DNA from 4 places in the Bradyrhizobium sp. AC87j1 genome. Region 2 is predicted to be linked to each of the others. Evidence: riboswitches for the same ligand, from Rfam matches in the RefSeq annotation. Region 2 holds a riboswitch; each other region holds the start of a gene.

Region 1 (3,593 bases), on a different contig from region 2:
CGTCATCGCCCAGGGCTGAGAACGCCGTCGCGTTGATGATCGCCGCCGGAGGATTTTGCGCGAGCTGCGCCCGCAACCAATCCGCTACGCCCGCAGCCTTCAGCGAGGTGACGAACACGCCGCAGGCATCAAAGCCGCGCTCGCGCAGCGCTGCGATCAAGGCATCGACCGGGCCCGGGTCCGCGGCGGTGAGATAGGAACGATAGAACGTTACCAGAGCGCGCGGCCTGCCCTCGCCTTGCGCCGGCGCCGCAATGACGCCGCGGGCGGGATCGTAGAACCCCATCTCGGGCACGGCCGTCTCGCCGATGACTGGCCCGGCATAGAGTCCCGAGGCTAGCGCGAGCTGTGCAATCGCGGCCTGCGCCGCGACCGGACCGCCGGCGTCGCAGAGCACCTTGAGCCGGCGCAGCGTCGAGACAGGCAAGGTCGAGTATGCATCGAGCCGCGTGTCGTCACGGCCATCGGCCGGCAGCACGGCGACCACAATGCCACGGTCCTTCGCGAGCTGCTGGAGCGCCGCAAGTCCATAGGACCAATAGGACTCACCGCCGATCAACCGCACCAGAATGCCACGCGCCTGCGACAGCGTGCGCTCGATATAGGTGTCGACCGAAAGCGGGTGACGCAATTCCGCGAGATTCGCGAGCCGCAGCGTCGGCAGGCTCTCGCGACCACGCCGCCAGCCGGCTGCGAACGCCGCGAGATCTGAATCCGAATACGAGAGCACCACGAGATCGGCCGGGTCCTGGCCGATATCCCTTGGCGTCGCGGTCTCCTCCAGACCGCGGCTCTCGCGGAAGACGACGTGCATCAGATACCTAGTCCTGCCTTGATGGCGGCCTCGTCGATATCGCCGTGCTCGCCGATCACGACGAGCTTCGACCGCCTGTGACCTGCGCCCCAGGGCTTGTCGAACTGATGGCGCACGCGCTGGCCGACCGCCTGCAGCAAGAGGCGCATCGGCTTGCCCGCAACCGCGATATAGCCTTTTGCGCGCAGCACGTTCTGCTCGCGCGCCAGCTTCTGGACGGATGCGACCAGCGCATCGACGTCGGCGACTTCAGGAAGGTCGATCACGACGGAGGCGAAATCATCGTGCTCGTGCTCTTCCTCGCCGTCATGATGCGAGGGACGCGCGGCGAGATCGTTCTCGGCGGCAGCGCCAAGACCGAGGATGACGCGCGCATCGATCGCACCGTCGGTCACGGGGAGCATCGGCACGCGGCGCGGCATCTCGGCGGTGATGGCAGCCTTGGCCGCTTCAAGTCCCGCCGCCCCAGCGAGGTCGGCCTTGGTCAGCAGCACGATGTCGGCGCAGGCGATCTGATCCTCGAACACTTCCGACAGCGGCGTCTCATGGTCCAAATTCTCGTCCGCGGCGCGCTGCGCTTCGACTGCAATCGGATCCGGTGCAAAGCGGCCAGCGGCGACAGCCTCGGCATCCGCCAGCGCGATCACGCCGTCGACGGTGATGCGCGAACGGATCTCCGGCCAGTCGAATGCCTTCAGCAGCGGCTTCGGCAGCGCCAGGCCCGAGGTCTCGATCAGGATGTGATCGGGCCGCACCGGCCGCGCCAGCAGTTTTTCCATGGTCGGAATGAAATCGTCGGCAACCGTGCAGCAGATGCAGCCGTTGGCGAGCTCGACGATGTTTTCCTCCGGGCAATTGGCGTCGGCGCAGGATTTCAATATCTCGCCGTCGACGCCCTCACTGCCGAACTCGTTGACGAGCACGGCGAGCTTCTTGCCGCCGGCATTGCTGAGCAGATGCTGGATCAGCGTCGTCTTGCCAGAGCCGAGAAAACCGGTGACCACCGTCACGGGGACTTTTGCGAGCGAATTCATTCGGCGGCCTCCGGCACGACGGCAATGGGGGGAATGCGGGCAAGCGACTGCTTGCGGAATATTTCCGGCCGGCTGCGCCAGGGCACGAGGCCGTCAGGCGCGGCCGCATAGGCCGCGGCGCCTGCGACCACATCCTGCGCATTCGCATCCGACAGGCGGCCATAGACGTAAGACCACCGGCCGGGCGCGCTGAGCGCGACCGAGCAACCCTGATTGCAGGCCGACAGGCATTCGACGGGAACCACATTGACGCCTTCGGGCACGCCGGCGTCGAGGATCGCACCATGCAGGCGCTTGCCGGGCGTCGCCTCGCCCTCGCCAGGCGTCTCGCCGGCACGGCAGGTGATGCAGACGTGAAGTGTGACGGTCATCGCCTCTTCCAGATAACAGCGGGAGGCGATGAGGCACACGGACCATTCTTCAGAAGGCCCGTTTTCCCCGTCGCGGAACACCCCGTCCGCCGGTCCAAAACTCGTCCGCGCAGGCAGGTCTCCCGGCTTGCGGAGCAGGGTTTTCCCCTTCGATCCCCGCCTTCCCGATTCCCGCGGGAATCAGTGGCTTCGGACATCTCTCCGGTCACGGTCGCGGGGGCGGCTGCATTTTGGACCCAAATCTTGCCGATTCGGACCCTATCGCATTCCCTCTTCGCCTGTCATAGGACAGGAACCAACGCTGGGCCACCATTTGCCGGTGGCCGCCACTTGTCAAGCCGAAGGACCGGGACCGATGACGCCTGAACCGGATACAAAAACGGCCGAGGAAACCGACGCTCGCCACGCCACGAAAATGGCGAAGAAGAAGGCCGCCCGCGACAAGATCATGGCGACCAAGAGCGGCGAAAAGGGCCTCATCATCGTCCACACCGGCGCCGGCAAGGGCAAGTCCTCCTCGGCCTTCGGCATGATCGTCCGCTGCGTCGCCCATGGCTTCCCCTGTGCGGTCGTGCAGTTCATCAAGGGCGCCTGGGATACCGGCGAGCGACGCCTGCTCACCGGCCATTTCGGCGACCTCTGCCAGTTCCACGCCATGGGCGAAGGTTTTACCTGGGAGACGCAGGACCGCGCCCGCGACATCGCCGCCGCGCGCGCCGGCTGGGAGAAGGCCAAGGAGCTGATTCTCGATGAGAGCCTGCGCATGGTCGTGCTCGACGAGATCAACATCGCGCTGCGCTACGACTATCTCGACATCGCCGAGGTCGTCGAGTTTCTGACCACCTCGAAGCCACCGATGACGCATGTCGTGCTCACCGGCCGCAACGCCAAGGACGAGTTGATCGAGATCGCCGATCTCGTCACCGAGATGACGCTGGTGAAACATCCCTTCCGCTCCGGCATCAAGGCACAGGCCGGCGTCGAGTTCTGAGTTCGATGGCACGCGCGCTGATGATCCAGGGGGCCGGCTCGGACGTGGGCAAGTCGCTCATCGTCGCCGGTCTCGCGCGTGCCTTCACGCGGCGCGGCCTGCGCGTGCTCCCGTTCAAGCCGCAGAACATGTCGAACAATGCCGCCGTCACCATCGACGGAGGCGAGATCGGCCGTGCCCAGGCGTTGCAGGCCCTCGCCGCCGGCGTCGAGCCGCACACCGACATGAACCCCGTGCTGCTCAAGCCCGAGACCGATGTCGGCGCGCAGGTGATAGTCCACGGAAAGCGCATCGCGACCGCGCGTGCGCGCGACTACGCGGCCATGAAGCCCTCACTGATGGGCGCAGTGCTGGAGAGCTTTGAGCGGCTGAAGGCGCGCGCC
Region 2 (3,593 bases):
CGGCGGCTACCCCGAGCTCCATGCCGGCAAGATCGCGGCCAATGCGCGTTTTCGCAGCGGCCTGCGCGCGTTCGCCGAAACGCGGCCGGTGCACGGCGAATGCGGAGGCTATATGGTGCTGGGAACCGCTCTGACCGACGCGGACGGTGTCCGCCACGAGATGACAGGCCTGCTTGGCCTCGAGACGAGCTTTGCCAAGCGTCGCATGCATCTCGGTTATCGTCTGGCCGAACTCGCCGCGCCGATGCCGGGACATCGCTCCGGCGCGCGCCTGCGCGGCCACGAATTCCACTATTCGACCATTCTTGCCCAGCCGGACATGCCGCTGGCCGTAGTGCATGATGCGACTGGCGCAGTCATCGCCGAGACCGGCTCGCAGCGCGGCCACGCCACCGGCACGTTCTTTCATCTGATCGCGGAGGACCGGTGAGCGGATTCGTCTCCTTCATCTCCGCCGGACCCGGCGACCCCGAGCTTCTCACGCTCAAGGGCGCCGCGCGGCTGCGCGAAGCCGACGTCGTGCTCTATGACGATCTTGCCTCCGGCGCGATCCTCGATCTCGCCCGGCCCGGCGCCAATCTCGTCGCGGTGGGGAAACGGGCAGGGCGTCCCTCGACCAAGCAGCACCACGTCAACCGCTTGCTAGTCGACTATGCCGCAACCGGCGCGCGCGTGGTTCGGCTCAAGTCGGGCGATGCCGGCATTTTCGGCCGGCTCGAGGAGGAGTTGGAGACGCTGCGTGAGGCCGGCATCGGCTACGAGATCGTTCCCGGCGTGACATCGGCCTGTGTTGCCGCGGCGCAAGCCGGCATTCCCCTGACCCGGCGCCATACCTCGCGCCGGGTGCAGTTCGTCACCGGGGCTGATGTCACCGGCGAGCTGCCGCCCAACCTGAACTGGGCGGCGCTGGCCGACCCTGAAGCGACGACCGTGGTCTATATGGGCCGGCGCACCTTCCCGGCGCTTGTCGCAAAGTTGATCGCGCACGGGCTCGCTGCGGATACCCCCGCGCTGTTCGCCGAATCCCTCGGACGCCCCGACGAACGGCTGGTCCGCACCACCATCGCCGAGCTTGCCGAGCAGCTTGCGCGCGGCGGCGCCGCCTCGACGGCCGCCGTGATCCTGTTTGGGGCGCTGGCGGGGGATTATCCGTCATGACGGCCTTGGCCGCCGCTCGCCCCTTGACGCAGGCTCAGCGAAAGGGGCACACAAGAGAGGCATGGTGCTCGACGCGGCGCAAAGCGCCGGAGCATAATCGGGAATGGGGGTGGGCGGACCCAGTTGCGGCGCCCAAAACCCCAGCCGCCCCCGCGACTGTAAGCGGTGAGGGACTCCGATCAGCCACTGGGCCGCAAGGTCCGGGAAGGCCGGAAATCCCGGGGAACCGCGAGCCAGGAGACCGGCCCTGCACGTTTTGAGGCCAAGGCCGTCGGGTGTGACGGCAGGAAGGAATTGAGCCATGCATATCGAACCCGGGGTCGTGACGGGCGCCAAGCTCGTGTTGAGTTACGCAACCGGCATCGCCGCAGGCGGCGTTGCGCTGAAGCTCGCGGTGGAGACCGTGCGTGAGCAGGGCATCACGTCGTTCGCGGCGCGGACGCTCGCCACCACAGTCCTTGTCTTCACCTTCTTCGAGATCCTGCCGCACTTCCCGGTCGGCGTCTCCGAGGTGCACTTCATTCTCGGCTCGACACTGTTCCTGCTGTTCGGTGCGGCGCCCGCGGCCTTCGGCCTCGCATTCGGCCTGCTGCTCCAGGGCGTCTTCTTCGAGCCGGTCGACATCCCGCAATATGGCATGAACGTCACGACGCTGCTGGTGCCGCTGTTCGCGATCCAGGCGATCGCCACACGGATCATTTCGCGCAACACCGCCTATGTCGATTTGAAGTATCGGCAGGCGCTGGCGCTCTCGACGACCTACCAGGCCGGCGTGATCGCCTGGGTGGCGTTCTGGGCGGTCTATGGCTCCGGTTTTGCCATGACCAATCTCGCCAACATCGCGACGTTCGCCGCGTCCTATGCGCTGGTCATCGTGATCGAGCCGCTCGCCGATCTCGCGGTGCTGGCGCTGGCGAAGTCGCTGCGCGGCGTCACCGCGCCCGGCCTCGTCACCCCGCGCCTGCACAACGCGGCCTGAGAGACAAGCGAGCGGGCGGCCGCAGGGCCGCCCGTCGCGTTCGCGATGCTCACGCTCTCTTTGATAGGCATCGGTTGCGGTGATCCCGACCAGCTCACGCGCGCCGCTGTTCGAGCGATCAACGCCGCTGATCTCGTCCTGATCCCGCGCAAGGGAACGGCGAAGTCCGATCTCGCCGATCTCAGGCGGACGATCTGCGCGGATGTGCTCACCAGCGACAAGACAGCCATCGCTGAGTTCGACCTTCCCGTGCGCGACGTCGCTGAAGCTGACTACCGCAAAGGCGTAGACGATTGGCACGATGCGGTTGCCGCGGCCTGGTCGCAGACGGTCTCAAACCATCTCGAAGGTGAGGGCAAGGTTGCGCTGCTGATCTGGGGCGATCCCTCGCTCTATGATTCCTCGTTGCGGATTGCGCGGCGGCTCAATCCGTTGCCGACGATCAAAGTCGTGCCCGGCATCACCTCGATCCAGGCGCTGTGCGCGGCCCATGCGCTGCCGCTCAACGACATCGGCGAGCCCTTTCTGGTCACGACCGGGCGGCGTTTGCGTGAAGGCGGCTGGCCGCAAGGTGTCGACACCGTGGTGGTGATGCTCGATGGCGGCACGGCGTTTCAATCGCTTGATCCGGAAGGCTTGCAGATCTGGTGGGGCGCCTATCTCGGCATGCCCGACCAGATCGTCATGTCCGGCGTGCTCGCCGAGGTTGGCCCGCGCATCGTCGCGGCGCGGCAGGAAGCGCGCGAGCGGCACGGCTGGATCATGGACAGCTACATTCTGAAGCGCAGGCCGTAAGCGAGGCAGTATGCTCCCCGAATGGGTCACCCGAAACTGCCCCGACGTCTCCGCCGTCCATCGCGAGGCGGCAATCGCGCGGCAGGCGCAATTGACAAAGCCGACCGGCGCACTCGGCCGGCTGGAGCAGCTCGCGATCGAGCTTGCGGGCCTGCAGGCGACCGAACAGCCGCGTACCGCGCGGGTGCCGATCATCATCTTCGCCGGCGACCACGGCATTGTCGCGCAGGGCGTCTCGGCCTATCCGCAAGCCGTGACCATCGCGATGATGGCGAATTTCGCCGCTGGCGGCGCCGCGATCTCGGTGCTGGCGCGCGAGCTTGGCTCGAGCCTGGACGTCGTCGATGCCGGAACGCTGGCAACAGAGGCAATGGCGGGTGTCATCACCGACAAGCCGCGCCTTGGCACACGCGATTTCAGCGTGGACGCCGCGCTGACGCCTGCGGAGCTGGCGTTCGCCTTCGAGGCTGGCCAGCGCGCGGTTTCACGTGCCGAGGCGGGCAAGCCGGATCTGCTGATCTTCGGCGAGATGGGGATCGGCAACACCACGACGTCGGCGGCGATCGCGGCGAGCCTGCTCGGCATCAGCGCCGAAGAGATCGCCGGCAGCGGCACTGGCGTCGATGCGGTGGGTCGCGCGCACAAGGCGCGGGTGATCGAC
Region 3 (3,593 bases), on a different contig from region 2:
AGCGGCGACGCGACGGGGAGACCGATGGTGTCCCGTGCGAGCAGGCGCTCCCCTCTATGTCACGCGCCGCTAACTTCGCTGCCGGCGACAGCTTCAATCTGCTGTGCCGGACATGCCCAGCAGGAGGAGACTGGGCATGCCGAAGTCTTGCATTCTTCGTGCCAGGTGATGGACGGTATTTCACACCGCTTTTGTGTCCTCTTTGTCGACTTTCCGACTGGCAGGTCTCGATGTTTCCTTTCAGCGCTATCCAGCGCGGTTTATGCATCCTCGTCACGCGACGGTTTGGTCCGGTATCGTTGCCAGAATGTGCGTTTCGATCTCTGCCATGCGTTTGGGCATTTGCGGCCAATGGGCCATGGTGCGTTTGACGGCCAACGACGCGAAGCCGATCTTCACCGCCGAGCATTTGGAGTCTTGCTGAACTGCAAATCAACGTGCTGGCGGGGTATGTTGCTGGCCTTGCCAGCTGGGGCGTATTCAACACGGATCCTGTTGGCCGAGAAGGTGACTGGATGGTGGACGTCCTCAAGAACCGCTGGGAAGCCGGAGATGCGTTCTGCTCGAGGTGGCAGTCCCGACCGCGCAAGCCCGCATTTGTCCCTTCCACCAATCTGGCGTGCGGCCCGCGGGCAGCTCCGATGATCATTCCGATATCGCCGATTGAAAGCGCTTCTACATCATCTCAACGTGATGCACGGTGATTCGCGTAGCAGATGTCGCAGCATCAGCTTGAGACATAATCTGAGAGGTTGACGGAAGACTTCTCTTGCCGATAATCCAAGCCGTCGAGGTTCTCCGGTTTCCATTTGATCCGGAGCTAAGAGGGAAGCCGGTGACAATGCCGGCGCTGCCCCCGCAACTGTGAGCGGCAAGCCGCTGTCCAACGACGTCACTGAAGCCTGCGCGGCTTCGGGAAGGCCGGACAGAAGCGATGACCCGCGAGCCAGGAGACCTGCCCCGACAATGTATTCGTCCACGGGCGGGGTGTCCCGGTGGTGCGCCAAGCAGCCGTCGCACCGCGCGACTTCCCCTGCCTGCGTCCGCCATGGCCTTTGCCCCCAACATGGGGTTCACGCTATGACTCTTCTCTCCCTTCCGGTTGCCACCCTCGGAACGCCACGCATCGGTCCAAGGCGCGAGCTCAAACTCGCTCTCGAAAGTTACTGGGCCGGAAAAAGCAGCGAACAGCAGTTGCTCGAGGATGCAGCTGGCCTGCGTGCCGCGAACTGGGCTCGTCAGAAATCTATCGGCGTCACGGTCATTCCATCGAACGATTTCTCGCTGTATGACCAGGTGCTCGACACAAGTGTCATGGTTGGCGCCATCCCGGAGATCTACGCCTCGAAAGCCGAATCCGTTTCGCTCAAGACGTACTTCGCCATGGCCCGCGGATCACAATGCGACGATCAGGATGCGAGTTGCGGTCACGGACCGCGCGGATTTGGCGCACCCGCGCAGGAGATGACCAAGTGGTTCGACACCAACTATCACTACATGGTCCCCGAGTTTCACAGGGGACAGACTTTCAGGCTATGCTCTCGCAAGCCGATCGAGGAGTATGAGGAAGCCAAGGCCCTTGGCTTTCAGACCCGCCCTGTCCTGATCGGGCCGGTCACATTCCTAAAACTCGGCAAGAGTCCCGATCCTGCGTTCCAGCCACTCTCACTACTGGATGAACTGATACCGGCCTATATCGAGGTTCTGCAGGAATTGGCCAAACGTGGGGCAAATTGGGTTCAGTTCGACGAGCCCTGCCTGGTTCTTAATCTGGATGAGAGGGCGCGACAATCTTTGCGACATGCCTATGACCGGCTCGCCAAGGAGGGGCCAGCCATCAAGATCTTAGTCGCCAGCTATTTCGGCGATCTCGGGGACAATCTGGACACCGCCTTGAGCCTGCCAGTCGCCGGACTGCACCTCGATCTGGTTCGAGCGCCACAGTTGTTGGACCAGATCATCGCTGGCGGCCGAAGTGATCTCGTCATGTCGCTCGGTGTCGTCGACGGCCGGAATGTATGGCGGTCGAATTTGTCGTCGCTGCGCCAGCGGCTCGAACCCGCCATTGCGAAGCTCGGCAAGGATCGTGTACAGATTGCCCCATCCTGCTCGCTGCTTCATGTGCCGGTCGATGTTGAACTCGAAACCGGGCTCGCTTCCGACGTCAAGAGCTGGCTTGCTTTCGCGGTCCAGAAGATGCGAGAGCTCGCGATCCTGGCGCGGGCACTCACAGGCGACCAGAATGTTGCGCTAGCTCTTGCCGAGTCGGACTGTGCCGCGACTGTCCGCCGGACTTCGCCGAAAATCCATGATGCCAATGTCGCTGTCCGGATGAAAGCGATCGACCAGACCATGCGTCGGCGCGCGAGCCCATTTGCCCGTCGTGCCGAGATCCAAAGCAATCGTTTCGGACTACCGGCTTTTCCTACCACGACGATCGGATCGTTTCCGCAGACCAAAGAGGTCCGGAATGCCCGTGCGGCGCATGCCCGAGGCGCTATGAGCGACGAGCAATACGACAGGTTCCTCAAGGAGGAGACGGCGCGCGCCGTACGCTGGCAGGAGGACATCGGTCTCGATGTCCTCGTGCACGGCGAGTTCGAACGCAATGACATGGTGCAGTACTTCGGTGAGCAACTCGTCGGCTTCGCATTTACCAGGAATGGATGGGTGCAGTCCTACGGATCGCGCTACGTCAGGCCACCGATCCTGTTTGGCGATGTAGTGCGGTCGAAGCCTATCACCGTAGGCTGGTGGCGCTACGCGCAATCACTAACGAGGAAGCCGATGAAGGCGATGTTGACCGGACCGGTGACGATCTTGAACTGGTCCTTTGTTCGCGATGATATTCCCAGAAGCGAGGTCTGCCGCCAGATTGCGCTCGCGATCCGAGACGAAGTCCGCGATCTCGAGAATGCTGGTGCGACCATGATCCAGATCGACGAAGCTGCACTTCGCGAAGGATTGCCGTTGCGTCGATCGGAGTGGACCGCCTATCTCGACTGGGCCGTGGATTGCTTCCGCATCTGTTCATCCGGCGTCGCTGATCAAACGCAAATTCATACACATATGTGCTACTCGGAGTTCAACGACATCATCGGTGCGATCGCTGCAATGGACGCAGATGTCATCTCGATCGAGACGTCGCGGTCGAAAATGGAACTACTCGACGCGTTCAGGAACTACGAATATCCAAATCAGATCGGGCCGGGCGTGTACGACATCCACTCTCCACGCGTTCCCAAGGCGGGCGAAATGAAGGAGCTGATGGCGTTGGCTCGGACCCGGCTGCAGGATTCGCAGCTCTGGGTCAATCCGGACTGCGGCCTTAAGACGCGCAAATGGGAGGAGGTTCGGCCGGCGCTAGCGAACATGGTCGCTGCCGCCCGCCAACTGCGCGCTGCATTCGATCCGCGAGGCCGTTGATCCGGGCTTGGGTCTCTTCTCGACTAAGCTGATCCTCTTGCGGTCATTTGCGCTCTCCATAATCGATGGATTCTTGGGAACACAAAAAAAACCCGGCCCCGCTTAGCGGGCCGGGCGAAAGTCTGGGAGGAGCGACGCTGACGCATCGCGCGGACTTCCATCGGCGG
Region 4 (3,593 bases), on a different contig from region 2:
GGCCGGAAAGGTCAGTGCGAAATCCGTCCTGAACTCATATTCTTTGACCATAGTACGGGGAGAGACGATCCGGAAGCGCCAATATCGGCGTCCACTTGGCTTCTTCCCGTACCCGCGCTTCCACTGCGACGTGTCAATCCGCACATCACCCATGTTCGGCCTTGATACCTCGAAAATTACACTCTGCCCTAGCGACCGCGCTTCAGGGCATCAACTCCTTCGGCTGGTAGGCGTTGGGCTCGCCCTTGATGTTCCGAACTGGTCCAATTCATCCGAGCGACTTACACGCCAAGTAAGCGTCGGCTCATACAGCGTGACGGACGGTTGCCCAATCGTGTGGCGGATCGAACAATTTTAGCTCCTGTGGTTGTGCCTCCAAGCGGCGCCTCAGAAATCGCCCATCAATGCGCCCTTTCCAACAACGCGCCGACCAGCCTTGATTGATCTCGCTGCCTGCCACGATCAGCATGAGCGGCTCCTTCACGCGGCGAGCAATGCGCCGCAGCGTAGCCGAGTCCAGATCGCTCATTGCCGCGGCGCCACCGGATGCGAGTGCCAATCGCCGAGGTAATCAACGTCACCCGCGCTATCCTGAAAAGCCCGCCGAATCTCTGCGACCTGCCAAGCGTGATCAGGCACGAAACAGTGTCGCCCGTGAAGGGCGTGCGGGCCGGGACCGCGAAGGTCGACTACCACCCGGTCTTTCCCCGCGCGCCCAGCCGAGAAGAACTCCGCCATTCTCAAGGGGGACAAATTCGCAAGCAAGTTTGCACATTGCCCGCATCACGTGCGAAGAAAGCAAGACGTTCATTCCCCGGCCCAAACAGCGTGGATGTGGGGGGCAATCAAACGCTCCCAGCGTGGCAGCACACGTGCTCTGTTTTGGCCTTGCAGTGTCAGGATAGACACTTGCCAGGTGCCGGGGTCGTACTTCCCTTCTGAGAGCAATCCGACCGCACTGCGGACGACTTCAAGCGAGACTTCTTGCAGATCAAAGCCTCCTCCGGTGAATGTAGGCGCATTGCACCCTAACGGCGTGACGATTCCGGTATTATCGAGACGCGGTTTGGATATATGTTTCTCGTCCTTCCAATGTTCATGGAGGCAAACCAAGCAGCTTTTGGAATCGTGAACAAAGCGCGCGACCACGCCGCCTGCGAGCCCCACGGTCGCGTAGCCTCACATAAGGCACATTCAGTTGGAAAGTGATTCCCCGAGCCAAGCCCCTGCCAGGGCGAGGGGTGGAGACTCGACGGGAAGCACTTACAGCGGACATCGCCGAGTGAAGGGATAGTCCAGACCACGAACGCCGCAAGGGTAAGAGGCGACGCGATCGGATCATGAAGCGTTTCAAATCGTCCCGTCAGGCTCAATTTTTCTGTCAGTTCATGATCAGGTCGCGAACCTTTTCCACATCCTCTCTCTCGGAGCCGTCACTGCCGACTTCCGTCGTGTTTCGCGCGAGCGAGCCTTTGCGACTTGGCGCGAGATCTCCACGACAAGCGCTCGCCGAACCTTGACCTCGGGGCTGCTCCAATTCGTTAACTTGACGGTGCCGCTTGACGAATCTCTGCGAGCGGCGCCTATATGTAGCCCGTCACGGTCTTCCATTCCCGCATCTCGTAGGATGGAAGCTAAGAGGGAACCCGGTGCGCCGGCAACGGCTATTCCGAGGCTGCCCCCGCAACTGTAAGCGGCGAGCGGTTGTCATCATGGTCACTGGCGCGACAGCGCTGGGAAGGCCGACAGCCCCAGCGACCCGCGAGCCAGGAGACCTGCCGCGACTGAACGAAAGTCCTCGGGCGGGGTGCCCCGGTGGGTCGCTTGCAGCCGGGCACATTTGCCAGCTCTCCTCGCAAGTCGTCCGCGCGGCCCCAGCGCCTAACATCGCGGGGTTGCCGATGTCGCCGTCTTACGATTTCGATCAGCATGGTCATCTCGTCGCGCCACCGGGTGTGCGGCCGCGCCTAGCGCAGGCGAAGCCTGCCGCGCCTGAGCCGTGTCTGGTGCCCCTTTCGCCATCGCCGGCTCCGCTGCCGTGGCCCCTCGCGCCATCGCCAAAGCCGCCCGACCTCACGCTCGATCCGTCGCGCGACGACTTGTTGACGTCGTTCGGCAAGCTGACGCTGACCGACCGTTATCTGCTCGCCGGCGAAACTTACCAGGACATGTTCGGGCGGGTGTCTTGCGCTTTCGCGGACGATGTTGCGCATGCCCAACGTCTCTATGATGCGATGTCCCGGCTATGGTTCATGCCGGCCACACCGGTGCTCTCCAACGGCGGGACCACGCGCGGCCTGCCGATCTCCTGCTTCCTCAACTCGGTGGCGGACTCGCTCGAAGGCATCGTCGGTACCTGGAACGAGAACGTCTGGCTTGCTTCCAACGGCGGCGGCATCGGCACCTACTGGGGCAATGTTCGCTCGATCGGCGAGAAGGTGAAGGGCGGCGTCACTTCAGGCATCATCCCGTTCATCCACGTCATGGACGGCCTGACGCTGGCGATCAGCCAGGGCTCGTTGCGGCGCGGCTCGGCGGCGGTCTATCTCGATATCCACCATCCCGAGATCGAGGAGTTCCTCGAGATTCGCAAGGCGTCCGGCGACTTCAACCGAAAGAGCCTCAACCTGCATCACGGCGTCAACGTCACCGATGAGTTCATGGGTGCCGTGGGCGCCGGCACCGCGTTCGCTCTGCGGAGTCCGAAGACTAACGAGGTCGTCCGCCAGATCGATGCCCGCCAGCTGTGGCAACGCATCCTTGAGAACCGGCTCCAGACTGGCGAGCCTTATCTCTTGTTCATCGACACCGTAAACCGCGCGCTCCCCAAGCATCAGCGCGAGCTGGGCCTCAAGGTCTCGACCTCCAACCTGTGCAGCGAAATTACCCTGCCGACCGGCATCGATCATCGCGACGAGGAGCGCACCGCGGTCTGCTGTCTGTCGTCGCTCAACCTCGAGACCTGGGACCAGTGGAGTGAGGAGCCCACCTTCATCGAGGATGTCATGCGCTTCCTCGACAACGTGCTCAACCACTTCATCACGGTGGCGCCGGACGGCATGAAGCGTGCCCGCTACGCTGCCCTGCGTGAGCGCTCCGTCGGCCTCGGCGTCATGGGCTTCCACTCCTTCCTGCAGGCCAAGGGCATTCCAATGGAAAGTGTCATGGCCAAGTCGTTCAATCTGAACATGTTCCGAAAAATCCGTCGCGACGCCGACGCGGCATCCGTGACGCTCGCGCGCGAGCGTGGTCCGTGCCCGGATGCCCTGGAACGCGGCGTGATGGCGCGCTTCAGCCATAAGATCGCAATCGCGCCGACCGCCTCGATCAGCATCATCTGCGGCGGCACCAGCGCCTGCGTCGAGCCAATCCCGGCCAACATCTACACCCATAAGACATTGTCCGGCGCCATCTCGGTGCGTAATCCGCATCTCGCCAAAGTGCTTGCGGCGAAGGGCGCCGACACTTCGGCGATGTGGCAGTCGATTATAGCACACGAAGGATCGGTGGCCCGTCTCGACATCTTGTCGGAGCACGAGAAAGCGATCTTTCGCACCGCTTTCGAGATCGACCAGCGCTGGATCGTCGAGCTT

Evidence for each region. A riboswitch is a leader RNA that binds a small molecule or an ion and turns the genes downstream of it on or off. The one in region 2 is predicted to bind cobalamin.
Region 1: it holds a riboswitch for cobalamin, as region 2 does, so the genes downstream of both, CV770_RS16275 (DUF1636 family protein) here and CV770_RS00040 (energy-coupling factor ABC transporter permease) in region 2, are expected to answer to the same signal.
Region 3: it holds a riboswitch for cobalamin, as region 2 does, so the genes downstream of both, metE (5-methyltetrahydropteroyltriglutamate--homocysteine S-methyltransferase) here and CV770_RS00040 (energy-coupling factor ABC transporter permease) in region 2, are expected to answer to the same signal.
Region 4: it holds a riboswitch for cobalamin, as region 2 does, so the genes downstream of both, CV770_RS36125 (ribonucleoside-diphosphate reductase subunit alpha) here and CV770_RS00040 (energy-coupling factor ABC transporter permease) in region 2, are expected to answer to the same signal.

What each region holds. Positions count from the first base shown of each region.
Region 1 covers NZ_PTFE01000027.1:5,561-9,153, forward strand. Annotated here, with positions in the region: gene cobN (cobaltochelatase subunit CobN) at 1-814, opposite strand, end outside; gene cobW (cobalamin biosynthesis protein CobW) at 814-1,848, opposite strand; gene CV770_RS16275 (DUF1636 family protein) at 1,845-2,219, opposite strand; cobalamin riboswitch at 2,315-2,534, opposite strand; gene cobO (cob(I)yrinic acid a,c-diamide adenosyltransferase) at 2,575-3,210, shown strand; gene CV770_RS16285 (cobyric acid synthase) at 3,216-3,593, shown strand, end outside.
Region 2 covers NZ_PTFE01000001.1:4,036-7,628, forward strand. Annotated here, with positions in the region: gene CV770_RS00030 (cobyrinic acid a,c-diamide synthase CobB) at 1-430, shown strand, start outside; gene cobA (uroporphyrinogen-III C-methyltransferase) at 427-1,158, shown strand; cobalamin riboswitch at 1,204-1,422, shown strand; gene CV770_RS00040 (energy-coupling factor ABC transporter permease) at 1,460-2,137, shown strand; gene cobF (precorrin-6A synthase (deacetylating)) at 2,183-2,932, shown strand; gene cobT (nicotinate-nucleotide--dimethylbenzimidazole phosphoribosyltransferase) at 2,943-3,593, shown strand, end outside.
Region 3 covers NZ_PTFE01000042.1:14,231-17,823, forward strand. Annotated here, with positions in the region: cobalamin riboswitch at 775-977, shown strand; gene metE (5-methyltetrahydropteroyltriglutamate--homocysteine S-methyltransferase) at 1,081-3,426, shown strand.
Region 4 covers NZ_PTFE01000122.1:2,604-6,196, reverse strand. Annotated here, with positions in the region: gene CV770_RS41880 (hypothetical protein) at 305-529, opposite strand; partial or broken gene CV770_RS36130 (IS6 family transposase) at 1,323-1,507, shown strand; cobalamin riboswitch at 1,584-1,797, shown strand; gene CV770_RS36125 (ribonucleoside-diphosphate reductase subunit alpha) at 1,902-3,593, shown strand, end outside.